Regions from separate parts of the Paenibacillus naphthalenovorans genome, predicted to be linked through region 1. Evidence: riboswitches for the same ligand, from Rfam matches in the RefSeq annotation. Region 1 holds a riboswitch; the other holds the start of a gene.

Region 1 (15,301 bases):
CATTTGCGCAGATAAACTGGATCGCCATCCAGATGCAGCACTTTACCCGGCACGTCAAAATAAGTCGGACGTGACTTGGGCGCCGCACCCGGAGCTGTGCTGCTATCCCCCGCGTTCGGGCTTGCTTGAGATTGCGATGCATTCGTGCGCCTCATGGCATCCAACCATTTCGGACGGATCAAACCCAAATATTGAAAAGGATCGAGCTGAGGCATGGGTTCCAAATCCGGAAGCGGAGCATCGGCCAAAAGCCGCAGCTCTACTCCGCGGAGCACCGCCTGCTGCTGCCTGATTTCTTGGATTTTGAAAACTATGTCACCGCCATACGACTTACGAGTGACGAGGTCTCCCTGTTTCATGGCTGCATCGCCTCCTCGTCTATCGTATGGCGAATATAGGCAAATGGTGCAGGTGAATTGCCTATAACCCCTATGGAGGAGTTAACGGGAACTTAACGCTCTGGCAAGATTCCGGCTCAGTACGGCATATTCTTCCATAGACAATGTTTCCCCGCGGCGGGAGGGATCGATGCCTGATTGTTGCAGGATGACTTCCAGCTCGCTTTTCGTTTCTTTGGTGAAATATTTCGCCGCTAGATTGTTATATATCGTTTTGCGCCGCTGCACGAAGCTGGCTTGGACCACGTCAAAGAAAAAGGCCTCGTCTTCCACATCCACAGGAGGCGTCTGTCTTACTTTCAACCGAATGACCGCCGAATCCACATTCGGCTGAGGGATAAACACGGTGCGCGGGACGATCGTTACGACTTCGGGGATACAATAATACTGTACCGCAATACTGAGACTGCCGTAATCTTTACCTCCCGGCTTCGCAGCCATCCGGTCGGCCACTTCCTTCTGAATCATGACGACGATATTCTCCAGAGGCAGCTTTTCTTCGAGCAGCTTCATAATAATGGGAGTGGTCACATAGTAAGGGAGGTTGGCGACAACGCTAACTTGCGAGACGCCCTGAAAATGCTGCTCGAACAGCTCCTTCAGATCAACCTTCAGCACATCGCCGTGGACAACGGTCGTATGAGGATAAGGGGATAATGTCTCCTCAAGCATCGGCAGTAGTCTTTGGTCGATCTCAATGGCCACGACCCGTCCTGCCGCCTTGCCCAGCTGCTGCGTTAGGGCTCCGATCCCGGGACCGATTTCCAGCGCCCCTTTTTGAGGGGTCAAGTCCGCTGCAGAAACGATTTTATGCAAAATATTGTAATCAATAAGAAAGTTTTGACCTAAGCTTTTCTTCAAGGTAAAGCCGAACTTCTGCATCAGCTCTTTGGTTTTTTTCGGCGAGGCGATGTCCTCCACAGACGCTTGTCCCGCATCCGCCGTATCTGTAAAGCGATTGGTACTCATAACGCTGCACCCTCTTCTTCATCCAAATGCCGCCGCGCCGCCTCGAATTCTTCTTTTGTAATTTGAAACATGCGGCAGCGATGATAAAACTGTTTTCCGTTACAATAACCGATACCAAGCCGCTTGCCCATCTCAAGCCTTCTGGCGGCAGCCGCCGGGTGAACGATCAGACCGGCCTCCAGCAGATCGTTCCAGCCGATTTCCGTACCTTGGGCCATATAATCCGTGCGTACATTCACAAGCGCGGAACGAATCGCTTCCACCGATGCGTTCTCCACCCCAATGTCGCCGCGGCTGGTGGCCGCCTCCTGCGTCAGGAACGCATGCTTGCAGCCGGGGACTTCCCTGGCGATGATTTTACGTATCCTCTCCCCTGCATGATCAGGGTCCGTGAAAATGATTACGCCTCTGCGTTCCTGCGCCAACCGGATACGCTCCAGCACCTCTTTATTGATTGCGGAACCGCCGGTTTCGATCGTTTCCGCTTCGACGGCCCGTTTAATCGCAACCGTATCGTCTTTGCCTTCAACAACAATAATCTCTTTGATCATGGAATTCGTCCGTACCTACTTTCGCAGCAAGAGAAAAGAAGAGGGACGTTAGCCGTACCTCTTCTTCATCTGTTCTATATATGATGAGTCTGCCCTAATTGCCCATCCTTAATCAGCCGACGGCTTCTTTGGACCGATGACATATACGGTTGCGCCATGTTTTGTTCCGAAGCGCAAAGCATAATCATGGCTGTCGAAATAAACGTCGATTTTATTTCCTTTGACTGCGCTGCCGGTGTCTTCCGCTCTGCGGAAGCCCAGACCTTCAATATAAACCCACCAGCCTATCGGAATGACCTTTGGATCGACTGCAATCGTGCGACCTTCCGTTACTCTCGTACCTGATGCCGTGATTCCATACTGCGGATGATCCGGATCCTTGCCTGTCGAGGCCGGTCCCGCGCTATACGCAGTGAGCTTCACGTTATTGATGACCTGTTTAACGTCGAACTTCACGCCGTTTCTGGTCACCTGTTCCAAGGTTGGCGAAGACGAAGAGAGTGTTACTACGGGATTCTTCGTTCCCACCGCAATAATTTTTTGCACACTTTGGGTTTGAATCTTTTCGTCAACGATTTGTTCGGATACGAGCACACCGTCTTCATAGACTTTTTCTTTCTTCTTGAGCAGAACGCCCTCTTGTCCTTCTTGAATAACCTGTTCTTTGCCTCTGATCAGCTTCGGCTCCGTCTTTTTTACCGTTTCGAAAGCGATCGGTTCTTTGATTTCCTCAACATTTTTCTTGACACGGACGATCTTGACTTCACTATTTTCGTTTATTGCCGCATTCAAAGCGGGAGTCACTTTATCAAGTTCACTGAGCTTGATCTTCTGATCGTCAAATAGCTGTTTGACCGTCTTTCCTGTCGTATATACGGTCTTGGTTTGCCCACCGTCTGTCAATTGTACCGGCTTGGCTTTCTCGATAATAATTCGATCTCCCGATTCCACCGAATCATCCAGAGAATGCGACACACGGTCGTGTTCACCGACAGAGATGCCTTGCTCATCCAGTATATGCTGCAGAACTGATTCTCTAGTTTGGAAAGTTTGCTCTTTTCCGTCTACAACAACCGATACGCTTTTGATTGACGTACCGTAATACATGATTAAAAACATGAAAGTCATAGCGAATAATATGAGTGCAATGATCGATATCATACGCAAGTTTTCATGCTTCCATCGCAATGCGAAGGACAAGCTGGATGATCGTCTTTCATGGGTTTGTTCAGGTGTCACAACGCCCACTTGTTCGGTCCTCCTTAAAGCCCCGCCATCCGAGTGTTATGCATGATTAGATCTGACGCGACTATGGTAAAGTATATTCTTCTCCAATTACCAACGTTTGCTTCAACGGCTATCAGAACCGTACTTGCCTAAGGCCACCTCCTGGAATCTTATTTTTTATGAACCGGCTTGGATCGTTATCCCAATGACGGGGGAATACAAAAAAAAGTCAGCGGAGAAGAGGAACCTTCCCGTGACTTTTCTCATTTTCCTCAAAATGAAAAGTTAAGCCGACGACAATCGTTACCTCTCTCTTAACGCTTACGAGGTTAGCTGACGGATTCGGACTTGAGAGTCGCCCTACTCGGAAGCAGCTGCCTGCCCCAAGATTCACCCCTATAAACACCACGTTCATCAACAGCGTAGCGCTGTGACATCCGCGATGCGGTTCCCCCGTTCCCTTACGGAACTCAGCGATGTTGGAATTTTGGCAATCGTATGAAGTTAATATTGAGTGTACGATGTGAAGGCTGGAATTGTAAAGTATACAAACTTTGAAAAAAATCTCGGATTTTACTCAATTATCATTGTTTTTTATTAATTTTTAAACCAAAACCATCTTTTTCTCCATTGGTCACAGTTTTTTGTTTTGTTTTCTTCGATTATCTTGTTTTGTATAAAAAAAGACATGTGTCCTTTTGTGTAAAAATTCACTTTATACCGAAAATGGATATGGCATTCCTCGAGGTAATCCCGGCCAATTCTTCCAGTGAAATGCCCTTGATTTGGGCCGCCGTCTCAGCTACAAGACGAACGTAAGACGATTCATTCCGCTTGCCCCGATACGGATGAGGAGCAAGGTAAGGCGCGTCCGTTTCAATAAGCAGCCGATCGAGCGGAACTTTTTCCAGCACCTCCTTGGGCTGTTTTGCATTCTTAAACGTGACCGGTCCTCCAAACGAGATATAGAAATTCATGTCAAGGCACATTTTGGCTGTTTCCCAGCTCCCGGAGTAACAATGCATCACACCGCCAACCTCCGCCGCCTTTTCTTCGCGCAAAATTTGCACAACATCGTGATGCGCATCCCGGTTATGGATGACAATCGGCATGCCGAGCTTACGTGCGAGCCGGATTTGCTCACGAAACACACGGGCTTGTACATCCTTTGGAGACGTATCCCAATAGTAATCCAGCCCGATTTCTCCTATGGCTACCACCTTCTCATGGCGGCAAAGCGATTCGATCCATTCCAAATCGTCCGGGGTCATATCCTTTGCGTCTGTCGGATGCCAACCCACGGTCGAATAGATAAAGTCATACTGTTCTGCCAAAGCGATGGAGCTGGGAATGGTTTCCCTGTTAAATCCGACATTGATCATGTGACTAATTCCGTTCTCTCTTGCTCTTTGAATCACTTCGTGTCGATCTTCATCGAATGCCTGTACGTTTAGATGCACATGCGTGTCGATCAGCATATGAACATACCCCTTTCTTCGCCATTGCGACAATGTTCAGGACAGACCTAACAGGATGCGAACATCAGCGTCCAGTTCCTGCAGATGGTTCAACAGCAGCTCATGAGGGTAATACAAATGGTATTTCCCCATATGAATACCGCTGATCGAGCGGACAATCTCCGATTTGCAGGAGATCTCCGATAATGTGTTTTTGGAATCCAGCAGCAAGATAGGCAGCTTCTCATCCTGCTCTCCGGGACGGTACACATCATACGACAGATCCGACGGGAAATCAATTTTCAGGTAATAATCCGGATCGATTCCAAAGCTTTGCAGCAAGCTTCCCAGGCGTTCCATCAGTTGAGTGTCGATACGCTCGAGCGTTATATATTTGAACAAACGCCGCTGCAAAAACCGGGAGCACAGATCGGAGAGAATCGGGTCTTTCTCCAGGGACCACTGCATCAAGACGGTTTGCATGAACGCTTCGTCCAAGAAGTAATATTCGTCTACCGTCAACTGCTGCTGAAACAGCTTATGCAGCGGAGCAATCATAAACTGGAACCGGTATCCCTCCTCATAAAGCTTTTTGGCTCTTTGGAAAATACTGTGGAGCACCACTTCCGCGCTGCGGGTTACCGGATGAAAATAAACCTGCCAATACATTTGATATCGTGACATCAAATAATCTTCCACAGCATGCATGCCGCTCTCTTTGACTACAATATGTCCCTGGTACGGGCGCATGACCCGAAGAATCCGATCTAAATCAAAGGTACCGTAATTCACCCCGGTAAAATAAGCGTCCCGAATCAAATAATCCATCCGGTCGGCGTCCAGCTGGCTGGATACAAGACTGACGACGATTTCTCTGTGATACGTTTTGGAGATGACGTCAGCCACTTGCCGAGGGAATGCCGGAGATACGCGCCGCAGCACTTGATTGACTTCCGTATCCCCCAGAACAATGCGGCACGACCATTCTTCATGGTGGCTCCCGAACGTCTTTTCAATGGAATGGGAGAACGGACCGTGTCCAACATCATGCAGCAAAGCAGCGCACAGGCACAGCAGTCGTTCCTCTTTGGGCCAATCCTCATACTGATTCCGTTCAAACTGGGATATAATCCTGCGTGTGACTTCATAAACACCAAGCGAATGAGAAAACCGGCTGTGTTCTGCACCGTGAAAGGTCAAAAAGCATGTGCCAAGCTGACGGATACGGCGCAGCCTTTGAAATTCTTTTGTATTGATCAGATCCCAAATCGTTTGGTCTTGCACATAAATATACTTATGTACCGGATCCTTGAACACCTTTTCTTCTTTCATCGGCGTGCTCATAGCTTTCCTCCTTGATCAATGAACTATTATTCGACAAACAAATCAGTATATTTGATAATTTTGTCGAATTATGTCGATTTTATTTTCCAATCCTTACTTTTTTTTCTATGTAAACGGTGAAATAAAATAATGAAAAATCGTATTTTTTGTGACAATACACTTTGCAAAAATGTGTGATATCTCACATTTTACTCGATTTTTTCTTTAAGATATAACAAATACAGAGTCATATTCCATAAAATAACATGAAATTGACTCAATTTTTAGTTGACTATTTTTGGAATGGTTGGTATCATATTCGTAAAGAATTATGTCGAATCATGACGATTAATTTTCTTCCAAAATGCTTCTTACTTATACTTCTTGGAGAGGGGAATTTTTATTATGATGAAATCTACAGGTATCGTAAGAAAAGTTGATGAGCTGGGTCGTGTCGTTATTCCTATCGAACTTCGCAGAACGTTAGGCATTGGCGAAAAAGATGCTCTTGAAATTTACGTAGACGGAGAGCGCATTATGTTGAAGAAATATGAGCCGGCCTGTATCTTCTGCGGCAATGCTGAGAACGTCTCTTATTTCAAAGGGAAAATTGTCTGTCATGAATGTTTATCTGAAATGCCAATACCTGTGACAAAATAAAAAAAATAAGGTATAATGAAGATAGCAATTTTATCTAAGGTAATTCTAACCTTTTTCATATCTCCTCTATAACCCCGATTCGTGGTTTCCTCGAATTAGGGTTCTTTTTTTAATCAACCCCCTAAATCCTCCTTCCAAGGGGGACCCATGGGCGGCTGCCCCTGGACCTCGCTCGGCGCCTTGATGGACGTTTGGGCGGGAGGAGCGCTAACGTTCGGAATCACCTCTTGGATGAGGTGATCGGGCACACGCTTGATTGCGGCGTTCTTCCGTTGGAGTGCATGTGCGGACTTTGGGTGTTTTTTGGAGCGACTGACCGCCGTGGGGACGCACCCGGGGCAAGCCTCAACAGCTCTTGTTCGGGCAAAGTGAGCTCGCTGCCAAGGCAGCATCGCAAGATCAAAGGCAAGGTCAACCACAACAACAAAACCCACAAACCAAAAAGCAAAACCAAAAATCAGTTGCCCTGGTGAAGCAGATTGTATAGCTCGCGCTTGGGGACGCCGCGGTCTTGGGCGGCGCGTCTCAGCGCTTCCTTATGGGCGAAGCCCTCAGCCTCGTACCGCGCTACATGCTCCTGCGGCGTCAAGCCAGTCCACCATGCGGCATCATCATCCGACTCAGCAGAGCTTTCGCCGTTGCTGCCGCGAATAACAAGGCAATACTCGCCTTGGGGCGGGTGCTCGTCCAAATGAGCCAAGCATTCCCGGATCGTACCGCGGACGGCTTCCTCATACTTTTTGGTTAGTTCCCGGATAAGACAAATTTCATGGTCCTCGCCAAGGATTTCCGACATGGCGGTTAACGTTTTTACCAGCCGATGAGGCGATTCATAGCAGAGTACCGTGCCCGGCTCACGCTTTAGCGCTTTAAGCTCCTTTTCCAGCGGCTTCTTGTCTCGCGGCAGAAAACCGACAAAGGTAAAGCGCTCAGTCGGTAACCCGGACATGATGAGCGCGGAGAGAGCCGCATTAGCACCGGGAACCGGGATAACGTCGATTTCAGCGTCAATCGCAAGCCTTACCAAATCTGCCCCGGGATCGCAAATGGCCGGAAGCCCTGCATCACTGACCAGCGCGATGGAATCGCCCGCCTGCATTAGCCGCACCAGCTCCGGTCCGCTCGCATGCTTATTGTGTTCGTGGTAGCTGACCATCCGCGTAGCAATGTCGAAATGCGTAAGCAGCTTACGGGTTTGCCGGGTATCTTCAGCGGCAATCCATTGAACTTCCCGCAGTACGCGAACCGCCCGGTACGTCATATCCTCCAGATTTCCGATCGGCGTCCCAACCAAATACAGTTTTCCGCGCTGCTCTCCAGCATCATGGTAACTCTTTTGAATGTTCAAGTTGATCTATTCCTTCTATTATATATGTTCTCTGTATAAGCAAGTTTATCTCGACGGCCATAGTACACTTCGAACAGTTCGTCGGTGTATTCCTTTTCGTTCTTGTACACAATCAGCGGCGGAAGCATGCGCACTTCCGGCTTGCCATCACGCAGCGCTTCGATCAGCACCATGTTGGCCTCCGCGTTTGCCCGCGGATGAACAAAACGTATGCGTTTGGGTTCCAACCGGTATTTTCGCATAGTGCAGCAAATATCAACCAACCGGCTTGGCCTATGCACCATCGCTACCCGACCGCCGCTGCGAACGAGCCGGCTGCTTACCCGCACGACATCATCCAGTGTGCAGTACACCTCGTGCCGGGCTGCGGCGACATGAGCATTCACATTCTGTTCCCCATTGGGAACGGGCAGATAAGGCGGATTCACGGTCACCAGATCAAATTGCCCATGGCCAAGCTGATCAGGGGCATCACGCAAATCACCATGGATCATCGTAATTTGTTTTTCCAATCCGTTGAGCAGCACATTCCGTTTCCCCATATCGGCCAGACGCTCTTGAATCTCCACCCCGATAATCGATCCACGGGTTCGCGTCGTCAGCAGCAGCGGTATAACCCCATTGCCTGAACACAGATCGACAATGCTGCCCGTATGCGGAACAGAACAAAACCTCGCCAACAGAACTGCATCCATGGAGAAGCTGAATACTTCATCGCTTTGAATGATTTTCAGTTGTTGGGTTAATAAATCGTCGACCCTTTCATATTCATATACCGGTACTTGTTCCAACACAAAATTCCTCTTTCCTTCAAAAAAACCGTAGAGAAGTCCATCCTCCCTACGGTTCGCTTTTATTTATTCAAAAATGACATGCAAAACAGACAATCGCCTTCCGTTCGCAAATGCCCGTAATTCACGTTACAAATGTGGAATCCTTCATGATAGATGCGGGCCAGATTGTCATAGCCTTCACCGGTAGGCTCCTTGACTAAAACGGAGGCGGCCGCAGGATCCGTACTTGCGTCAGCGACTTTACCTACCGCCAGAAGAGCAGGAGTGATCGGCTCCGTCTCTTTCTTTAACAGCTTGCGCAGCTGCTGATTCTCAATGCTCAGCCGCTTGTTTTCCTCAAGCAGCTCAATAATTTGCCGCTTCAAAGATCCGAGCTCGGAATGCACAACACCCGTTTGCTCTTCCAACTGTTCGATTTGTACGAATATATCCCTTTTATTCACTCTTTCTTCACCTCAAGCCGCGGAAGCAGCGAATAGCTTAGAGCTGCTCCACCACATCATCCAAAGGAAGATCCATCACTTTTTTGAGTTCAAAAATCTGTACTTTAGCCATACGTTCGGATACATTTAAGGAGATCAGCCTTCCGTTTCCGAACGATGTAATCACTTCACTGCCGACACGGGGCAGGTCGTCCTTGGCACTTTCATAATTATCATGCTCATATTTCAAGCAGCACATTAATCGTCCGCAAAGACCGGATATTTTCGTCGGGTTGAGCGATAAGTTTTGATCTTTAGCCATTTTGATCGATACCGGCTCAAAATCCCCCAAGAAAGAAGAGCAGCACAGGATGCGTCCGCATGGTCCGATGCCGCCCAGCATTTTGGCTTCGTCCCTGACACCGATCTGGCGAAGCTCGATGCGTGTCCGGAAAATCCCGGCCAAATCCTTCACCAGCTCTCGGAAATCAACTCGTCCTTCCGCCGTAAAATAAAAAATTATTTTGTTTCGGTCAAATGTATATTCAACATCCACCAGTTTCATACGAAGCTGATGATCCTTAATCTTTTCCTGGCAAATAGTAAATGCATTATTGGCCGCCTGCTTGTTATCCTCTACCAGCTTGGCATCCTGATGGTCAGCGATGCGGATAACCTTCTTCAGCGGAAGAACCACATCGGACTCTCCAACCGTCCTGCGACCGATCACAACCTTACCGTATTCAACACCGCGAGCCGTTTCTACGATCACGGCGCTATCTTGGTCGACCGGAAGATCACTTGGGTCAAAGTAATAAATTTTACCCGCTTTTTTGAAGCGAACACCTACTACGGAGAACAATCCTACACCCCCTTAAGCTTCATAAATATATTTTCCAGCGCCAGCTGGGGATTGGCATGAAACCGCAATCGTTTCTGCGTCTCTACCGCCTGCTCGAGACAGTAGATCCAATGCTCGATCGGGTAAGACAAAGCTTGCTTCGACATCCAATCGGCCTGATCGGAATAAATCAGTCCGTCCTTATTGCCCAAGCTAAGCTGTACCATATCCTTGAGCCACAAAATAAGCATATCCATAAATTTTGGCAGTTGTTCGGAAAATTCGCCCCTCGTCAGCTTCTGCTGTGCGGTCAGCAGAGCGGCGGGCAGCCGGGTCAAACTTTCCCTTACTAATTGTATCACTAGATTTCGAAGTTCTGCAAACCCATTTCCTTGAATCAACCCGCGAGCCGCTTCCGTTCCCGCCGCCATATGCACAGCGGCTTGCACCAGGACAGCCGGGTGCCCTTCTTGAAGCAGCGCCTTTTGCATTTCACTCCGGCCGATTGGCACAAAGGGAATCCATTGTGATCTGGAGCGGATTGTCGGAAGCAGGGCTTGTCCGTTATCCGTGATCAGAATGGCCACAACCTGGGATGCGGGTTCTTCCAAAAATTTAAGCAAGCTGTTCGCAGCCTGAACCGTCATTTTTTCGGCTTCCTCAATAATATACATCTTGATTCCGGAAGCCGAGGCACGGTAAGCGAATTGCTTTTGAAGCTCCCGGATTTGCTCAATCTTAATTGAGGCCCCCTCCGGCTTCACCTCGTGCAAATCAGGATGATTTCCATGCAGTACCTTGCGGCAGTCCAAGCATTCACCGCAGGCATCATCGGGCAGCACCTTACAATAAATTGCTTGCGCAAAAGCTTTGGCCATCGCCCTTCGTCCCGTTCCGGACGGCCCCGTGAAAATATAGGCATGCGATATTTTATCCGTTCGAAGACTGTTTTGTAAAATACGTTTTACACGTTCCTGTCCTGCTATGGATTGAAAAGACATGACTGTCTCTATTCCTTTCCGTTATAAGAAAACCTCTATCAAGGCCATTATGATGAGCAGCCCCGATCTAAAAAGACAAATTGATCAGGATGCCGCGAATTTCACCGACTTTGCGGAGCAACTCAATACGTCCTTGCTCACTATCCAGCATCTCCTCGGCCAATCCAAGCAGTTCCCGATCAATTTCCTCCAGAAGCTTATACCGTTTACCTCTGCCTCGCCGATCCCACCCTCGCGTCTCACGGAGCTGTACGCCGCGGCGCGCGGTTTCCTCAAGAAACTGCTTGACCAGCAGCTTATACTGCCGCAGCTCGCGGACGGTCATCGATTTGGCAAGCCGCTGCCCCTGGTGTTCAATTTGCTGCAAAATACGTTGAAGCTGCTCCCGGGTAGCTCTTTGGTCCTGCTGCTGCATCATATCGCTAAACGACTTTTGCTGAAGCTGCTGAGACGAATTGTTCTCGCTTCGTATAATTTCTTTACCGAAAGGCCGCCAGCCCGGGTTAATTTTCACATCGTCCGCATCCTTTTTCCTTAAAAATGCTCAAATTGTTCGACCGGAAGCACGAATACCGCGGCTCCGCCCACCTGAACTTCGACCGGGAAAGGAATGTATGAATCCGTTGTTCCTCCCATCGGAGATACCGGGGTGACCACCTGTTCCCTGATCTTGCAGTTCTCTTTAATGATCTGCAGCGCTTCATTCACCCGTTCGTCTTCCGTACCGATGATGAACGTCGTGTTTCCCGCACGTAAGAATCCGCCTGTACTTGCCAATTTCGTAGCGCGAAAGCCTTCTTTAATCAATGCGTTGGACAAGCGATTGCTGTCTTTGTCCTGCACAACGGCTATAACCAATTTCATACATCCAGCCTCCTTTGCCAAATGAATGATCCGCGTCCCTACATTTATAATTAGACAAGAGGTTGAACAATTCCTTCTATTATATAATATAGGCTCGATTTTATATTATTTCAGTTTTATTATACTCTTCTGGGGAGATATTGGTTCACGATTTGTTTCAGCTCGCGGTGTACGGCATCCAGCTCTTGCTCTGCATCCAATCTTATCATCCGATCCGGAAATCGCTCCAGCAGTTGCAGATAACCTTCCCTGACCTTATGGTGAAAAGACATGGATTCCAAATCAAGCCGGTTGATCTCCCGCCCTTGATCTGCATGAATCCGGGCAAGCCCCGTTTCCGGACTCACATCCATGAATAAAGTAAGGTCCGGCATCCACTCTCCGATCGCGAATCGATTAATCGCCAGCACATCATCTATTCCGAGCCCCCGGGCATACCCTTGGTAAGCCAAACTGCTGTCGATAAACCGGTCGCATATGACCACCTTACCTGCTTGGAGAGCCGGAATGACCTTTTCTGTCAAATGCTGACGTCGTGCCGCCGCATAAAGCAGCGCCTCGGTACGGGCATCCATAGCCGTGTGGCTTTTGTCCAATATCACCGCTCGGATATGTTCCGCGATAGGAATTCCCCCCGGTTCACGAGTCGATACCACCTCATAGCCATGCTCCGCTGCCTGATCTATAATCACGCCGATCGCCGAGGTTTTCCCGGCCCCCTCGCCGCCTTCCACCGTTATAAAAAAACCTTGTCTCACGTTCCCGTCTCCTTATTCCCCAGCTTGATATACCGGCACTCTTCCGGATTTTGCCACATCATACCCGTGAAACCGGGAACCGAAAACCGTAAGCCGCTCCAAGTAGGCCGCCACTTGTTTCGTAATCCTCTCTCCCGGATACAACACCGGAATACCCGGAGGGTAGGGAACGATCATTTCCGCCGCTCTACGGCCTGCACATTCGGCCACCGGCAGCATGTCAACCTCACAAGAATGATGATGTTCCTGTCCCCAACCGAAAGACACAGGCTCAGAGATGCTCCCCTCCAATACCTCGCTCTCCGCATTGGTACAAACCAATTCCGATGAAGGAGAGTCTCCTGCGGCCTTGTCGATGTCGGCGAGCGCTTCTATAAGACGCTCCCCGTCGCGGAGCGTACTGGCTATACTGAATACACATAGCACATGCTCCGGGTCGGCCAATTCAGGATAACAGCCACGAAGCTCCAACTGCTCCTTTAAGGAATAGCCTGAAAGTCTATTTTTTGCATCGCTGAGCACGATTTTGAAAGGATCCTGTTTATAGCTGTTCCCGGATCGTAGGCTCTCCGGCATCGTCCACAGCTTCCAACGTGGCTGCGCGGCGAGGCGCTTGCGAATCTCGTTCATTATCTGAAGTCCGTGCTCCAGAAGCTCCGTCCCCTGCTCCGCCAACAACCGCCGGCTTACATCAAGACTCGCCATAATCGGATAAGAAGGACTCGAACTCTGCACAATGGCGAGCGCTTTCCGAAGTAAACGACGGTTAAGCCGTTCACCCTGCACATGCAGCATGGCCCCCATGGTCATGGCAGTCAGCATTTTGTGAGTAGACTGCACCACCGCATCCGCGCCCGCGGCCAGCGCCGATGACGGCAAAGCCGGATGAAAGCCAAAATGAGCGCCATGCGCTTCATCTACGAGCAGAAGCTTTCCTTGGCCATGCAGCAGCTGAGCCAGAGAAGTAAGGTCTGCCGCCATTCCGTAATAGCTTGGATTCGTAACAAACAGCCCTTTCGCCTCAGGATAGCGCTTCAGAGCTTCTTCCACGTCTGGGACACGAAGTCCGATGGTCAATCCGGAATGCCGCTCGCATTGGGGCGTAATAAAAACGGCCTGCGCTCCCGCCAGCGTAAGCCCGTGAATGACCGATTTGTGTACATCTCTCTGCACGAGCAGAAGATCCCCGGGGCGGCATGCGGACATGATCATCGCCAGATTTCCAGCCGTACTTCCGCCCACAAGAAATAACGTTTCTTCCGCTCCAAAGCAATTCGCGGCCAATTCTTGAGCTTCTTTGATCGCCTCTTCCGGATGGTGCAGATCATCCAGTCCGGGAATTTCCGTCAGATCGATGTTCAGTACGCTGCCGTAATGTCCCCAAGCGCCTGAATATGCCTTTGACCTGGATTTGTGGCCAGGTACATGAAGGCTTACCGCGTTTCTTTGCGCATGTGCGGCAAGCTTCTCGAAGAGCGGTGCTCTATGATGTAATCCCATGAACATCCTCATTTCACAAACCGATAATACACGTATTGTACCAAACAAAAAAGCCCGCTTCCATCCTTGTTCAAGATAAAATGAGCCGGTTCGCGCAAAGGTTCACGCATTTTTTTTATAAATAATTTGTTTCATCTGATGTATGAAAAAAGGATATTTAGGGTCGCTTACATCCGTTCTGACCATCTCTTTCTCACAATCGTCACATATAAATTCGGATATAATCATGATGCCTTGTTCCTTAGAGAGTCCGCAGATGATGCAGGGTCCTGTACATTCGTGCTGCAGCGCATCGCCCATTTCAATCACCTCTATTCTTTTATCTATCAGTATGTCCGATTCTCTCAAGAATAAACCGTCCTGAAGTATTTTTATGTAAACGATGCTTATCCTGTGCGTATTGCCTTATAATTTAACTATAGCTTACCGATATATGTATTGGATCTATTATACGATAGACAGGTGGATGCAGACCTTGAATACTTACAATAAACCTAATGAAAGAAGCTTGTCCAAAGATTCAACCATCTATCACTATCGTCTGCTCAAAAGGATACATTATAAACCTTTTTTTGCATATATGTTCTGGCCTGTTGCGGCCATTATTCCGCTGCTGTCTTTTTTTCTGATTCACCCCGCAGCCGTCTTGTCAGGTATTGTCGTTGTCCCCGTCCTTCACGCTTTTATCATTCAATTGCTGCTCCGGACCAAAGAAAGACATGCGCCCAAAACTTGGAAGTGGTCTATGCGATTCCCTTGGCTGGGATACGTCCCCGACAGCTATATTGCATTGGCCAAAGCCTGCCGGCTTCATCTGCACACATTGTGGATCGTGTTTATTATTATAGGATGCTTCTATCCCTGGATGTCACCTATGTATTTGGTTTACCTGCTGTTCATCCATATCTGGCTATTGCTTCCCCGTCTCCTTCTGCTATTCCTGCTTCGTAAACATCGATCCAACGGGTACTTGAAACTTAATGATAACGACACGTCCTGCTATGCCCAATAGCGGGATGTTCGCCTTAGCCATATCATTAGGCCTTTGGATATAAGTGAATTAAAAAAAGCCAACGTTCGTGATTTGAACGATGGCTTTTCGCTTGCGCCCTGAAAACTGGATCGAAACCAAGCCGCTGATCATCTTCATGTGCTTTTTGGATAAGCCCTCGACCGATTAGTATTCGT
Region 2 (15,301 bases), 560 kb from region 1:
AGCAGTGAGGCTGGTGTGCAGGCAAATCCGCACATCGAAAGGCTGGGCTGTGATGGGGAGGGAAAATTGGAGTACCGAAGGTCATGAGTTCAGGCTGCCAAGAAAAGCCTCTAGCCAGGGAGAAGGTGCCCGTACCGCAAACCGACACAGGTAGGCGAGCAGAGGATGCTAAGGCGCGCGGAAGAACTCTCGTTAAGGAACTCGGCAAAATGACCCCGTAACTTCGGGAGAAGGGGTGCCCCGGTAGGGTGAATAGCCCGAGGGGGCCGCAGTGAAAAGGCCCAAGCGACTGTTTAGCAAAAACACAGGTCTGTGCGAAGCCGCAAGGCGAAGTATACGGGCTGACGCCTGCCCGGTGCTGGAAGGTTAAGGGGAGCGGTTAGGGTAAGACCGAAGCTGTGAACCGAAGCCCCAGTAAACGGCGGCCGTAACTATAACGGTCCTAAGGTAGCGAAATTCCTTGTCAGGTAAATTCTGACCCGCACGAATGGCGTAACGACTTGGGCGCTGTCTCGACGAGAGATCCGGTAAAATTTTAATACCTGTGAAGATGCAGGTTACCCGCGACAAGACGGAAAGACCCCATGGAGCTTTACTGCAGCTTGATATTGGACTTTGGTACGATCTGTACAGGATAGGTGGGAGCCAGGGAAGCATGAGCGCCAGCTTGTGTGGAGGCGACGTTGGGATACCACCCTGATCGTATCGGAGTTCTAACCTGGTGCCCTAAGCGGGTATGGGGACAGTGTCAGGTGGGCAGTTTGACTGGGGCGGTCGCCTCCTAAAGCGTAACGGAGGCGCCCCAAGGTTCCCTCAGAATGGTTGGAAATCATTCGCAGAGTGCAAAGGCAAAAGGGAGCTTGACTGCGAGACAAACAGGTCGAGCAGGGACGAAAGTCGGGCTTAGTGATCCGGTGGTACCGAATGGAAGGGCCATCGCTCAACGGATAAAAGCTACCCTGGGGATAACAGGCTTATCTCCCCCAAGAGTCCACATCGACGGGGAGGTTTGGCACCTCGATGTCGGCTCATCGCATCCTGGGGCTGAAGTAGGTCCCAAGGGTTGGGCTGTTCGCCCATTAAAGCGGTACGCGAGCTGGGTTCAGAACGTCGTGAGACAGTTCGGTCCCTATCTGTCGCGGGCGCAGGAAATTTGAGAGGAGCTGTCCTTAGTACGAGAGGACCGGGATGGACGTACCGCTGGTGTACCAGTTGTCTCGCCAGAGGCACGGCTGGATAGCCAAGTACGGAAGGGATAAGCGCTGAAAGCATCTAAGCGTGAAGCCCCCCTCAAGATGAGATTTCCCAGTAAGTAAGACCCCTTGTAGACGACGAGGTAGATAGGTTCGGGGTGGAAGCACGGCAACGTGTGGAGCTGACGAATACTAATCGGTCGAGGGCTTATCCAAAAAGCACATGAAGATGATCAGCAGCTTGGTTTCGATCCAGTTTTCAGGGCGCAAGCCTTGAGAAATGAATACGTTTGGTGATGATGGCGGAAGGGAACCACGCGTACCCATACCGAACACGACCGTTAAGCCTTCCAGCGTCGATGGTACTTGGACCGCAGGGTCCTGGGAGAGTAGAACGTCGCCAAGCAAATGTATTCAAAAAGCCTGCAAGTCATTTAATATGACTTGCAGGCTTTTTGTACTTCAGGATAATATTACGCTTATACATGGAAGCCTCCCTCGATGTAAATTGGATTTTAACATACATAACATTCCGATATTCCCTTTATTGGTAAAGAGCGGTTGAATGAATCAGGGCAAACAGACTGCATACTAACTGAAGATTTGCAACTTTAGAGCTGTAATGATATCCAGCAAGAAAGCTGATATATGGAGATGACGGATCTAGATTCGAATACTCCAAAAAGCTCGGAAGCTACGTCGAAGGAAAGCGTAAATTCACAAACCACACCTCAAGGAGGAATGAGTTCATGAGCAAAGTGCAAAATAACAACGAAAATGAAGAACTGGCCGAATTAGGAACCCATGCCGCGGGAGCAACCGACCTGCATCATACGCGGACAACGAATGAGGCCGTACAAATCGATCCTCCTGTAGGTAATCAGCCGGGAGCCGTTGATAACCGAAGCGGGAAGTTTGATGTGAAGAAGAACGGAAAGCCAATCTGACCTCATGGATCGGTCACAGGCATTAGAGAAAGAGCAGGGATCCGGCGGAAGCACAAGGATGCCTGCTCTTGCTATTGGTCTTTTATGATTATTCCACATCTGCGAACAATTCCTTCAGCATCCGTTCCCGGTTTAGCAGGAACTGTTTCATAATGATATAATGATCGGTTTCTTCCAGAGTTATCTGTTCAATGCCCTTGTCCGTAAGATTGTACATCAGAGCGTCGGGATATCCCATTAAAATGGGAGAATGAGTAGAAATAATAAACTGGGAGTTTCGATTCACTAAAGCGTGAATACGGGCCAGCATGGACAGCTGCTTAAAAGGAGACAAGGCCGCCTCGGGCTCATCCAAAATGTAAAGGCCATTCCCTCCGAAACGGTGAAGGAAAGCCGCGAAGAACGATTCTCCATGGGATTGCTCGTGCAGTGATTTGTCGCCATATGACCGTATGATAGGGGGGGCCGAGGACTGCTCACGATCCATTTCATCAATGTTCGTTGCCAGGTTGTAATAGGTTTCGGCGCGGAAAAAGAAGCCGTCTTTCGGTTTACGGACTCCGCGTACCAAACGGATATAGCGGTGCAGCTCGGAATGCGATGAACGGGTAGAAAATGTAAAATGGAGACTGCCGCCCTCCGGATTAAATCCCCATGCGATAGCCGCCGCTTCAAGCAGTGTGGATTTTCCCATTCCGTTCTCGCCTATAATATAGGTTACTTTGGGGTGCAAAGGCAAAGAGGTGAGTTCGCGCAAGGAAGGAAGATTAAACGGGTATGCTGTAAATGAGGGAATCCGGTCCCTTAACAGCTCGATACTCCTCAAGTAAGCGTGTTGCTCTCTGAAAACCATACGGCGCCGCTCCTTTCCCATGATCCTGAACAAGTTTATGATACAAAAAAACAAAGGCAAAGGCACCCCATCCCAACCAAGAGTGAGGTGCCTTCATTTAAACACCAAGCGTGGTCCTGAAACTAAGCGATAAAGCTACATACGTGAAAATCCTTCATCGTGCAGATATTCGATCGCCTCAGCATAGGTGTCAAAAGCGGACTCCAGATGAAGTCCCGAGTACACATACCACATTTCGTCTTCTTCCAGCAGCACAAGCGTATGGTTATCCGGACCGATCCATCTTTCTTCTTTTGCATCTCCAATAATGGCCTGTTCCTCTGTTGTTCTCGGGGAGAGAGAGCGGATGGAGGCCTCTATGATCGCATGAAGCTGTTCCTTGGAGAAATCACGAATATTGACCAAGCCTTTGTCATCCTGATCGTAACCATACAGAAGACCGGCATAAACAAAACCGTTACCGTTCGGATGCAGATGATAAACCACAATCTTTTTGTCATGGGCGCTTTTTTCATAATGATAATTGATCCGGCCCAAGGATACATTTTTACGTTCCAACTCCGGGAACGATTCCACAACGGCACGTTTTTCTTCAAAAGAAAGCATGATATCCCTCATAACATAGCTTATTGAATTCCAATTGATTATATCATAGGACATCCCGACCGCACCATGATCACATCTTTTGAAGATAAACGGTTTATTTGCGTGTTTTGGCAATCAAATCTGATACGGTGACGAACTGATAACCCCGCCGCGTCAGCTCGGGTAAAATTTGTTTAAGAGCCTCTACGGTCTGGGTGCAGTCCCCTTGAAGATCGTGGAACAGCACAATATCGCCGTTGTGGGCATTGTCCAGAACCTGGCGGACAATTTTGTCTACGCCCGGCTTTTTCCAATCCTGCGTATCCTGATACCAAGACCACATCACGACCGTAAGTTGATCCTTTTTGACAGATTGAAGCAAGGCATCATTGTAAAAACCTCCAGGGGGACGGAAAACGTGCGGCATTTGTTCTGTGATATCGAATATAACCTCCTGGGTTTGGCGGATTTCTTCTACGAGACGTTCGGGGGGAAAGTTTTTCAAGTAATGATGATCGAACGTATGATTGGCGATTTCATGTCCCTCGTTTACCTCGCGGATGGCAATGGCAGGGTACATCTGCACGCGTTTGCCAATAACGAAAAAAGTGCCTTTAGCCCCGTATTGATTCAGCAAATCCAAAATCTGCGGCGTATACACCGGATTCGGCCCATCATCAAACGTAAGTGCGATCAGCTTCTGATCCGTCTCGACGTTCCATACGACCTCGCTGTTTGAGGGTGCGGCGCCGGTAAGAAACAGGACCACCAAAGCAATCATGAACCTACACATACGGCGATGCATAACGAATCGACCTCCGTTCTGACATGACCATCTTAGGTTTTGGACGTCAGAACAAAAGTATGCGGCAAGTCCGGCAGCCAAAAAAAAGCAGCCGCCTCGATGGAGAGACGGCCGCTTCGTGCTATGGATGAGAATCAAATAAGATCATGAACCGAGAATATATACTTTTACTTGTTGAATTCCGAACATTCTTGCTTTATTTTTGCTCTCAGGCAGGAAAATGTCTATGCGGTTGCCTTTCACCGCACCTCCTGTATCGGTTGCCGTGGCGTACATTCCGCCGGCAGGAAGACCATCATACGTATAACCCTCGACATACACTTTAGAGCCGAGCGGGATCACGGACGGATCTACGGCAATGGTGCCCAGACGCAGCGGGTTGCCCATATAGTCGAGTCCCGCATAACCGCCGTTCTCATCGGCAGAAGCAGTATAGGCCGTAGCCTTGGCTACGATCACTTTGGAATAATTCGGTACCTTGCTAACCTTGTTCACCGGGCGGTACCATGCGGGAGCATGATATTGGCCGTCCGTGCTGAGAATCGCGATCCGGTTGATCTTGTCCCATTGGGTTTTGATTCCGAAAGTATCGGAAATCAGCCGAAAAGGGACATACACGCGTCCGTCTACAAACTTGGCCGGGTCCGTAATTTGAGTCGGCTTTCCATTAACCGTCATGCTCCGGTCACCGGTCGACAGCGAAACGGTTTTGTCGCTGCTCTGTATTGTAATGGTGAATCGGGAACCGTCTTGTTCCCACTGAAGCTTGTACCCGAGCTTGTCCGTAACCGCTCTCGCGGGGACCTGAAGTTTGTGATTCTCATCCACAAAAGGCTGTGCATCCGGAAATGCCACGAGCTTTTTGTTTACCTGTACCTTGACGTCATCAGCCAGGCGTACAGGTTCCTGCGCATGTGCGGGTATAGATGCCGTTAAAACTGAAGGCACGGCAAATACACATGCCAGGAGCATGTTTTTGAAACGAAAATTCATGATGCGTTCCCTCCTGTTTTTGCCTCCGAGGTTAGTTGTCGGGTTCGGGAAGAGGTTGTTCCCTAGCGCAGCCGTGCAGCCTGCAAGCATTCACCCCAAGTGCTTAGTCCCCCGTACGTACACATAATTAAGCTGTACGATTCGGCTTTTAAAAGCCTAACATAGGATAATGTTCCGGTTCAATGCACAAAATCATCCAATCATTCCCTCATAATGGAATTGCTTCTAGCGCCGGTTTTCCTCATGCTGCATAATCCTGTACAATAAAAAGAACGACACGGCCAGAATTGAAGGGAAGAGATCATGTACAGACGCGATTATCTCATGCGGTTGATTGAGCAGACGACGGAAGTGCTGCATAAAGTAATGTTCGCAAGGAAAAATCAAAGTTTGCAGGAAGCCCTTGAACTGTTGAATCAGGCCATGCGTCAATTGTTAGGGCTGAATTCCAGGCTGATTCACGCTTTATCTACCAAGGATTTGCTCGCACTGCTTTCCAAGGACGGACATGTCGATCAAGGAAAAGTGCTGGCTTTAGGAGATATGCTGAACGCGCGGGGCGCTGCACAGAAAGAGAGCGGTCACGCGGCTGCTGCAATTAAGGACGGCTTAAAGGCGCTGGACTTGCTGCTCACCGCCAGGGAGATGGATCCCCGGGATGAATTGGGCGGGATGTTCAAAGAGCGGATCGATGCGGCGCTGGCTCTCGCGAACCGTGCGTCTATGCCGACGGATACCATGCATAAGCTTGTTTTTTATTATGAGGATTGCGGACAATATGCCAAAAGCGAGGATGTTTTATTTCATTTATTGGACGAGCTAAACGAGGATGAACATCTCCGTGAGGAGTGGATAACGGTGCTGGATGAAGGGATACGCATGTACGAACGCTGGCGTTCTGTCGAAGAAGAGCGGCTGGCTGCAGGCAATTTATCCAAGACAGAAGTCGAAGACGGCCTCGAGGAACTGAAGAATATAAAAATAAAACATGCCACTATCAGGAAAAATCTGAATGAATAGGGTACGAAATGCGAACTATTATTTATGTCTTTTTAGTTAATGTTCGTCTTTTGTAGTTGACATCCAGTGTTAAAGCCTGTTAAACTGAAAACGTATCAGCGAATGGATAATCATTCGGAAAAAGTCGAATAATCTCTCGTATATCATCGGGAATAAGGCCCGAAAGTTTCTACCCGAAAACCTTAAATTTTTGGACTACGAGTGAGCGATAGTATAGAAGGTCTGCACTGCGGTGCAATGGCCTTAGCTTTCGCTTGTGGATATTTCTTGTCGTCCTGCCGATAGACTGTGCATTAGCGGTCCAGCGTCTATCAAAAGGACGTTTTTGTTTTTATATCAGCCAGATGATAAACGACATGGAGGTTTACGGATGTCAGTTCTTGTAGGAGTCATTATGGGCAGTCAATCGGACTGGGAGACGATGAAGCATGCATGCGGCGTGCTGGAGGAACTGGGTGTGCCCTATGAAAAAAAAGTCGTTTCAGCACACAGAACGCCTGACCTGATGTTCGAATATGCAGCGTCGGCACAAGAGCGGGGGCTGAAGGTGATTATTGCGGGCGCGGGCGGAGCCGCGCATCTGCCGGGTATGGTAGCCTCCAAGACAGTGCTGCCTGTGATCGGCGTTCCGGTCAAAACGTCCACGTTGAACGGTCTGGATTCTCTGCTGTCCATCGTACAGATGCCAGGCGGCGTTCCCGTCGCTACGGTGGCCATCGGACATGCCGGGGCGACGAATGCCGGTCTTCTCGCAGCGCAGATGCTTGGGGCATTCGATCCGGAGCTGCAGCGGAAAATAACGCAACGGCGCGAGCGCATCGCAAAGACGGTAGTGGAAAAGAGCGTGCTGGAATGACGCAAGAGAATATGGCAAGCAAGGCGTACAATCCTGATCGGGTGCATGCACCGGGGGCAACCATAGGCATCCTTGGAGGCGGGCAGCTTGGCCGGATGCTGGCTTTGGCCGGACGCGCGATGGGCTACCGCTTTGTTACGTTGGATCCGATGCCGGATGCGCCCTGCGGACAGGTGGCCGATCGCCAGATCGTTGCAGAATATTACGATGCGGCGGCGGCAAGGCAGTTAGCGGAACAGTCGGATGTCATTACGTATGAATTCGAGAACGTGGATGCGGGAGTGACTTCCCTGTTGATGGCCGAATCGTATGTGCCGCAGGGCAGCCGATTGCTTTACACCACGCAGCATCGGCTGCGCGAGAAACGGGCGATTGAAGCTGCCGGAGTCAAGGTAGCACCTTATGCGGAGATCAAAAATGAAGAGGAGCTGCGTGAAGCGGTACGGCGGTTTGGAACCCCCTGCGTGCTCAAAACGGCAACGGGCGGCTATGACGGCAAGGGCCAATGGATCATCCGTTCGCTGGAAGAAGTGCAGGAGGCTTATGACGCTTTGAGCAAGGCCAAAACGGAGCTGGTACTTGAGCAGTTTATCCGGTTTGAGAAAGAAATATCCGTGATTGCGGCCAGAAGCCCGCGGGGGGAAGTCAAGGTGTTTCCGCCGGCCGAGAACGTGCATGTGAACAATATTTTGCATCTGTCCATTGTTCCGGCTCGTGCGCCGGAAGCCGTGTTGAAGAAGGCGGAAGCGATGGCGCGGCAAATTGCCGAAGAGCTCGATGTGATCGGTCTGATTGCAGTAGAGATGTTTCTGACGGCCGATGGAGAGCTGTACGTCAACGAGCTTGCGCCGCGTCCGCATAACTCCGGTCATTATACGATGGAAGCGTGCCGGACATCGCAATTCGAGCAGCATATCCGGGCGATATGCAACCTTCCGCTGGGCGATACGGCGCTGCTCTCTTCTGTAGTGATGGTTAACGTATTGGGCGAGCACGTACAGCCGTTGCTGGATTGGATCGTGAATCCGGAATCGGAGCGGGTTGTGCCCGGCGTGACGGCGAAGCTCCACTTGTACGGCAAGCATGAAGCCAAAACAGGAAGGAAAATGGGACACGTCAATCTGCTGTCCGAAACGGTGGAAGCGGCATTTCATTGGATAGAGGCTTCACATATTTGGGAATCTATAGAAAAGAATTAAACGAAGGATGGGGAACCAATGATCAATCGCTATACAAGACCCGAAATGGGCGCTATTTGGACGGAAGAAAACAAATTCAAGGCTTGGCTGGAAGTGGAGCTGCTTTCTTGTGAAGCCTGGTCCGAGTTGGGCGTCATTCCGAAGGAAGATGTTGTCGAGCTGCGCAAAAAGGCAAGCTTTGATATTGAGCGCATCTACGAAATTGAACAGGAAACCCGCCACGACGTCATTGCGTTCACCCGTGCGGTATCCGAAACGTTGGGACCTGAACGCAAATGGGTGCATTACGGTCTGACCTCGACGGACGTGGTGGATACGGCTCTCGGTTATTTGCTCAAGCAAGCCAACGAAATTCTGGAACGGGACATCATAAACTTCATCGATATTGTTCGTGACAAAGCCATCGCTTATAAACATACGCCGATGATGGGACGGACGCATGGCGTACATGCCGAGCCTACGACCTTCGGCTTGAAAATGGCGCTCTGGTATGAGGAAATGAAACGCAATCTGGAGCGGTTCCGCTTTGCTGCCGACGGCGTACAGTACGGTAAAATCTCCGGCGCCGTAGGCACATACGCCAACATCGACCCGTTCGTAGAGGAATACGTCTGCGGCAAGCTCGGCACGAAGCCCGCGCTGATCTCGACGCAGACGCTGCAGCGCGACCGCCACGCGGAGTATATGGCTACGCTCGCTTTGATCGCGACTTCGCTGGACAAATTTGCGACGGAAATCCGCGCGCTGCAAAAGAGCGAGTTCCGCGAGGTGGAGGAGCCGTTCGCCAAGGGACAGAAGGGCTCGTCGGCTATGCCGCACAAACGCAATCCGATCGGCTGCGAAAGCATCTCCGGTTTGGCGCGTGTGATCCGCGGTCATATGGTGTCCGCATACGAGAACGTTACGCTGTGGCATGAGAGAGATATTTCCCATTCGTCCGTGGAACGTATTATTTTACCGGATGCGACGATTTTGCTTAACTATATGCTGAACCGTTTGGGCAGCATCGTGAAAAACTTGACGGTGTTCCCGGAAAATATGAAGCGCAACATGCAAAGCACATACGGCGTACCTTTCTCCGGTCGCGTAATGACAAAGCTGATCGACAAGGGCTTCAGCCGCGAGCAGGCATACGATACGGTTCAGCCGCGAGCGATGCAGGCGTGGGAAGAGCAGCGCTCGTTCCGCGAAATTATTGAGAATACGCCGGCGGTACGGGAAGTTTTGAGCTTGGAAGAGATCGAGGATGCATTTGATCCGAGTTGGCATTTAAAGCATGTGGATACGATTTTCAAGCGTTTGGGCTTGAGCTGATAAAGGGGAGGCCAGAAGGACGATGAGCGCTGCGACAACGGCCATTTCAAGCGCGGAAGCCTATGTGAAGGCTCCGCTGCTGTATAAGGGCAAGGTGCGGGAACTGTACGATCTCGGCGAACACTATCTGATTGCGGTCACCGACCGGATCTCGGCATTCGACTGGGTGCTCAGCCCGGCCGTGCCGGACAAGGGCAACGTACTGAACAGCTTGAGCAAGTTCTGGTTCGAGCGGACGGCTTCGATACAGCCGAATCATATGGTTCATGGGGATGTGGATAAGCTCGGCGATCTGATTACGGACCGCGAGGTGATGAAGGACCGCTTTATGGTTACGCGCAAAGCAGAGCGGATCGATATCGAATGCGTGGTCCGCGGGTATATTACGGGCGGCGGTTGGCGCCAGTATCAGCAGACAGGCGAGGTAAACGGACATAAGCTTCCGGCAGGAATGCGGAAAAACGAGCGGTTTCCCCAACCGATTTTCACCCCTGCTGCAAAGAACGATGTCGGACATGACGAAGACATTTCCATCGAGCGGATGAAAGAGCTGGTTGGAGCGGAGCTCACGGAACAGCTGCAGGAAAAGAGCATCCGGCTGTACGAGTTTGCTCATGCGATTTGTGCCGAGCGCGGCATCATTTTGGCGGATACGAAATTTGAGTTTGGACTTATTGACGGCGAAATTATATTAATTGATGAAATTTTTACTCCCGACTCCTCCCGATTCTGGGCGCAGGAAAAGTACGAGCTCGATATTGAGATCGACGGTATGGATAAGGAGCCGGTACGTACGTATTTGGCAGGCACAGGCTGGGACAAGAACAGCGAGCCGGATCCTTTGCCGCTGCATGTAGTGGAAGAAACATCCAAGCGTTACCGCGATATTTATAACCGTTTGGTGCAAGGGTAATTGCCGCTCTGCGGTAGATCGAACGAACAAACATTTTGCAGGAGGTACTTATCCGATGTTTAAAGCGACCGTGTATGTAACGATCAAGCAAAGCGTACTAGATGTTCAGGGAACCGCCGTTCAAGGCGCGCTCCATTCAATGGGTTTTGACGAGGTGGAGAAAGTAAGAATCGGCAAGTATCTGGAAGTGGAATTGAACACCGATGACCGCGCGGCTGCGGAAGAGCGTTTAAAGGCCATGTGTGAAAAGTTGTTGGCCAACACGGTGATCGAGGACTACCGTTTCGAGCTGGTACAGGCCTAATAAAAGGAGGAGCACGAACAATGAATTTTGCGGTACTGGTATTTCCGGGCTCCAACTGCGATATCGACTGCTATAAAGCGGTGGAGGATACGATCGGACAGCCTGTGGATTATGTATGGCATACAGAGACGGATTTGTCAAAATATGACTGCATCATCCTTCCCGGGGGCTTTTCCTATGGCGATTATTTGCGTACAGGCGCTATCGCACGGTTTGCTCCTGTGATGAACGCTTTGGTTCAAGCCGCGGCGCTAGGCAAATATATACTCGGCATTTGCAACGGATTCCAAATCTTGCTCGAATCGGGGCTGCTTCCAGGCGCGATGCTACGCAACCGGTCCTTGAAGTTCCGCTGTCACGCGGCACTTCTGCAAGTGGAAAACACGGATACCCCCTTCACCAAAGAATACAATAAGGGCGAACTGATCAACATTCCGATCGCTCACGGCGAAGGCAATTACTACTGCGACGAGGCGACGCTGGCTGAGCTGAAGGCCAATAACCAGATCGTTTTCCGATATGAAGCAGGCAGCAATCCGAACGGTTCGGTGGACGATATTGCAGGGATTTGCAACCGTGAGGGCAACGTGCTTGGCATGATGCCTCACCCGGAGCGTGCGGTGCATGAGATCTTGGGCTCGGCGGACGGACGGAGGATGTTTACATCGATATTGAGCACTTGGAGGGAGAAGCATGGCGCAGCAGCTATCGGCTAAGGAACCAACAGCGGAACAAATTGCAGAGCAGCAGATTTACAGGCAGTTCGGCGTTACGGACTCGGAGTATGAACAGATTTGCGGGTTCCTCGGACGGAAACCGAATTACGTAGAGATCGGCGTATTCAGCGTCATGTGGTCGGAGCACTGCTCCTACAAAAACTCCAAGGTGGTATTGAAAAAATTCCCGACCAGTGGACCAAAAGTCCTGATGGGACCTGGTGAAGGGGCCGGTATCGTGGATATCGGAGACAACCAGGCGGTGGTGTTTAAGATCGAAAGCCACAACCACCCGTCGGCCGTTGAGCCGTATCAAGGCGCGGCTACCGGCGTGGGCGGCATTATCCGCGATATTTTCTCAATGGGCGCGCGTCCGGTTGCTTTATTGAACAGCCTGCGTTTCGGCAAGCTGACCAACGATCGCGTGAAATATTTATTTGAGAACGTCGTATCGGGCATTGCGGGGTACGGTAACTGTATCGGAATTCCGACGGTGGGCGGCGAAGTGATGTTCGACGAGAGCTATGAGGGCAATCCGCTCGTCAACGCGATGTGTGTCGGTATCATTGAGCATGACAAAATTCAAAAAGGCGTGGCCAAAGGCGTCGGCAACCCGGTATTCTACGTGGGTCCGGCAACAGGACGCGACGGCATTCACGGGGCGACATTCGCTTCCGAGGATTTGTCTGAAAAGTCGGAATCCAAGCGCTCGGCCGTTCAAGTCGGCGATCCGTTCATGGAGAAGCTGGTGCTCGAAGCCTGCCTTGAGCTGATCAACTCGGGAATCGTTGTCGGTATTCAAGATATGGGCGCCGCCGGGCTTACCTGTTCCAGCTCCGAGATGGCCAGCAAAGCGGGCAACGGCATGGAGCTTTATCTCGATGAGGTGCCGCAGCGCGAAGAAGGCATGACGCCTTACGAGATGATGCTGTCAGAATCCCAGGAACGGATGCTGTTCGTGGTGAAGCCTGAGCATGAAGCGCAGGCGAAAGCGATTTTTGAACGTTGGGGCTTACCTTGTCATAAGGTCGGTAAGGTGACGGACGACGGCAACCTGAAGCTTTACCATAAGGGCGAGCTGGTCGGCAATATGCCGGTTAAAGCGCTTGTGGACGATGTTCCGATGTACCATAAGCCTTCGGCTGTGCCTGCTTATTATGAGGAAAACGGCCGTATCGACACCCTTCGCTACCCTGAGGTTACCGATCTGAACGATGCGCTCATGAAGGTATTGGCATCGCCTACGGTAGCCAGCAAGGAATGGATATACAACCAATATGATTATATGGTGCGGACTTCGACCGCGGTTCAACCGGGCTCGGATGCGGCGGTGATCACGATTCGCGGCTCCCGTAAGGCGCTGTCAATGTCGACGGACTGCAACGGACGTTTTGTTTACCTGGATCCTGAGGTTGGCGGACGCATCGCCGTAGCTGAAGCGGCTCGGAACAACGTGTGCTCGGGAGCGGAGCCACTGGCCATTACGGATAACCTGAACTTCGGCAGTCCGGAGAAGCCGGAAATTTTCTGGCAGCTGGAGAAAGCGGTCGACGGGATGGCGGAAGCATGCCGCAAGCTGAATACGCCGGTAATCGGAGGAAATGTCAGCTTGTACAACGAGAACGCCAAAGGTGCGATTTACCCGACTCCGGTTGTCGGTATGGTCGGTCTGGTTCATGATATCGACCATATTACGACACAGAGCTTTAAACGCGAAGGCGATATCGTTCTCTTGCTTGGCGAGACGAAAGCGGAACTTGGCGGCAGCGAGTTCCAATACGTTTTGCACGGCGTAACGGAAGGCCGTCCGCCGCAGATCGACCTCGATGTGGAGCAAACGCTGCTGAATGCCGTGCTGCGTGCGATTCAAAGCGGACTTGTAGCCTCCGCTCACGACTTGTCGGAAGGCGGTCTGGCCGTGGCATTGGCAGAGAGCTGTATTAGCGGGAAGATCGGTGCAAAGGTGAACTTTGTCAGCGAACTGCGCAATGACGTAGCGCTGTTTAGCGAAAGCCAGTCGCGCATTCTGCTCAGCGCCGCGCCGGACAAGGCGGAAGAACTGCAGAAGCTGCTGTCGGAAGCGGGCGTACCTGTGCAGGTATTGGGTACGGTTGGCGGACAGGAATTGAACGTTCAAGTCAATGGAAAATCGGTTATTGATGCATCTGTAACACAACTAGAAAAGGTTTGGAAGGATGCGATTCCATGTCTGATGAACTGAGAGTCGGCGGACAAGGACTAGGCAATATCAAGGGCAAAGGGGCGAGTTCCGTCAAGGTGCCGAAGCTGTGGACCGGAGATTATTATAATGAAGGGGTCGGCAGCAGCCATGACGGACTGTTCGATAAGCTGAGAGAAGAGTGCGGTGTCTTCGGAGTGTTCGGCCACTCCGAAGCAGCCTCGCTTTCCTACTACGGCTTGCATGCTCTCCAGCATCGCGGCCAGGAGAGTGCGGGAATCTGCGTAACCGGAGGAGATTCGTTCAACTATCATCGCGGCATGGGTCTCGTGAAGGAAGTGTTCAATAACGAAAACCTTGGAACGTTGGTTGGCTCCAACGCGATCGCCCACGTGCGTTACTCTACGTCGGGCGAAAGCAAGCTGGCCAATGCGCAGCCGCTCGTATTCAAGTATCGGGAAGGGGATCTGGCGATTGCAACGAACGGCAACCTGACCAATGCCCCGGCCATCAAGCGCCAGTTGGAGAAGGAAGGCTCCATCTTCCAAACAACGAGCGATACGGAAGTCGTTGCGCACTTGATTGCGCGTTCCAAGCACGACGATATTGTCAGCGCCGTGAAAGAAACGCTCCTGAAGGTAGAGGGCGCCTATGCGTTCCTTTTCATGACCAAGGATAAGCTCATTGCCGCAAGGGACCCATATGGGCTGCGTCCCTTTGTCATGGGCCGTCTTGGAACCGCGAAGCTGTTCGCATCCGAGTCGTGCGCATTCGATACGGTCGGCGGCCAGTACTATCGGGACATTGAACCCGGCGAACTGTTGGTCATGGACCTCAAGACCGGCACATTGACGGAAGACCGTTTCTCACCGATTAAACAGCGCGCCATTTGCGCGATGGAATACATTTATTTTGCCCGGCCGGACAGCGACATCGATTCGACGAACATTCACTCCGCGCGCAAACGCATGGGGCGCCAGCTGGCGATCGAATCGTTCGTCGATGCGGATGTCGTCACCGGTGTGCCGGACTCCAGCATCTCTGCCGCTATCGGTTACGCCGAGCAGACAGGCATCCCCTATGAGCTGGGGCTGATCAAAAACCGCTATACCGGCCGGACGTTCATCCAGCCGAGCCAAGAGCTGCGCGAGCAGGGCGTGAAAATGAAGCTGTCTGCGGTACGCAGCATTGTGGAAGGCAAGCGCGTCGTCATGATCGACGACTCGATCGTGCGCGGGACGACGTCCTTGCGCATCGTGAATCTGCTCCGCGAAGCGGGTGCTTCGGAGGTGCACGTGCGGATCAGTTCGCCGCCGTTCCAAAACCCGTGCTTCTACGGCATTGATACGCCCAGCCGCAAGGAGCTTATTGCCGCGGTGAAGTCGGTGGAAGAGATTCGCCAGGCGATCAACGCGGATTCTCTT

Evidence for each region. Region 1 has a riboswitch for cyclic di-AMP ahead of IJ22_RS22025 (resuscitation-promoting factor). Riboswitches for the same ligand answer to the same signal wherever they lie in the genome.
Region 2: another riboswitch for cyclic di-AMP. It lies ahead of IJ22_RS24790 (stalk domain-containing protein); the one in region 1 lies ahead of IJ22_RS22025 (resuscitation-promoting factor).

What each region holds. Positions count from the first base shown of each region.
Region 1 is NZ_CP013652.1:4,477,640-4,492,940, reverse strand. Features, by position in the region: gene yabG (sporulation peptidase YabG) at 1-359, opposite strand, end outside; gene rsmA (16S rRNA (adenine(1518)-N(6)/adenine(1519)-N(6))-dimethyltransferase RsmA) at 441-1,367, opposite strand; gene rnmV (ribonuclease M5) at 1,364-1,918, opposite strand; gene IJ22_RS22025 (resuscitation-promoting factor) at 2,027-3,166, opposite strand; cyclic di-AMP (ydaO/yuaA leader) riboswitch at 3,448-3,631, opposite strand; gene IJ22_RS22020 (TatD family hydrolase) at 3,856-4,623, opposite strand; gene IJ22_RS22015 (HD domain-containing protein) at 4,660-5,946, opposite strand; gene IJ22_RS22010 (AbrB/MazE/SpoVT family DNA-binding domain-containing protein) at 6,331-6,585, shown strand; gene rsmI (16S rRNA (cytidine(1402)-2'-O)-methyltransferase) at 7,043-7,939, opposite strand; gene IJ22_RS21995 (tRNA1(Val) (adenine(37)-N6)-methyltransferase) at 7,930-8,724, opposite strand; gene IJ22_RS21990 (initiation-control protein YabA) at 8,787-9,170, opposite strand; gene IJ22_RS21985 (PSP1 domain-containing protein) at 9,208-10,011, opposite strand; gene holB (DNA polymerase III subunit delta') at 10,014-10,991, opposite strand; gene IJ22_RS21975 (YaaR family protein) at 11,059-11,505, opposite strand; gene IJ22_RS21970 (cyclic-di-AMP receptor) at 11,526-11,855, opposite strand; gene tmk (dTMP kinase) at 11,975-12,613, opposite strand; gene IJ22_RS21960 (aminotransferase class I/II-fold pyridoxal phosphate-dependent enzyme) at 12,626-14,113, opposite strand; gene IJ22_RS21955 (sigma factor G inhibitor Gin) at 14,216-14,413, opposite strand; gene IJ22_RS21950 (hypothetical protein) at 14,589-15,125, shown strand; rRNA gene IJ22_RS21945 (23S ribosomal RNA) at 15,271-15,301, opposite strand, start outside.
Region 2 is NZ_CP013652.1:5,039,604-5,054,904, forward strand. Features, by position in the region: rRNA gene IJ22_RS24760 (23S ribosomal RNA) at 1-1,409, shown strand, start outside; rRNA gene rrf (5S ribosomal RNA) at 1,483-1,599, shown strand; gene IJ22_RS24770 (hypothetical protein) at 1,943-2,140, shown strand; gene IJ22_RS24775 (AAA family ATPase) at 2,229-2,993, opposite strand; gene IJ22_RS24780 (hypothetical protein) at 3,129-3,599, opposite strand; gene IJ22_RS24785 (polysaccharide deacetylase family protein) at 3,694-4,383, opposite strand; gene IJ22_RS24790 (stalk domain-containing protein) at 4,528-5,376, opposite strand; cyclic di-AMP (ydaO/yuaA leader) riboswitch at 5,382-5,533, opposite strand; gene IJ22_RS24795 (DUF6483 family protein) at 5,680-6,396, shown strand; purine riboswitch at 6,513-6,614, shown strand; gene purE (5-(carboxyamino)imidazole ribonucleotide mutase) at 6,767-7,252, shown strand; gene purK (5-(carboxyamino)imidazole ribonucleotide synthase) at 7,249-8,451, shown strand; gene purB (adenylosuccinate lyase) at 8,470-9,765, shown strand; gene IJ22_RS24815 (phosphoribosylaminoimidazolesuccinocarboxamide synthase) at 9,788-10,678, shown strand; gene purS (phosphoribosylformylglycinamidine synthase subunit PurS) at 10,734-10,982, shown strand; gene purQ (phosphoribosylformylglycinamidine synthase subunit PurQ) at 11,003-11,698, shown strand; gene purL (phosphoribosylformylglycinamidine synthase subunit PurL) at 11,676-13,919, shown strand; gene purF (amidophosphoribosyltransferase) at 13,904-15,301, shown strand, end outside.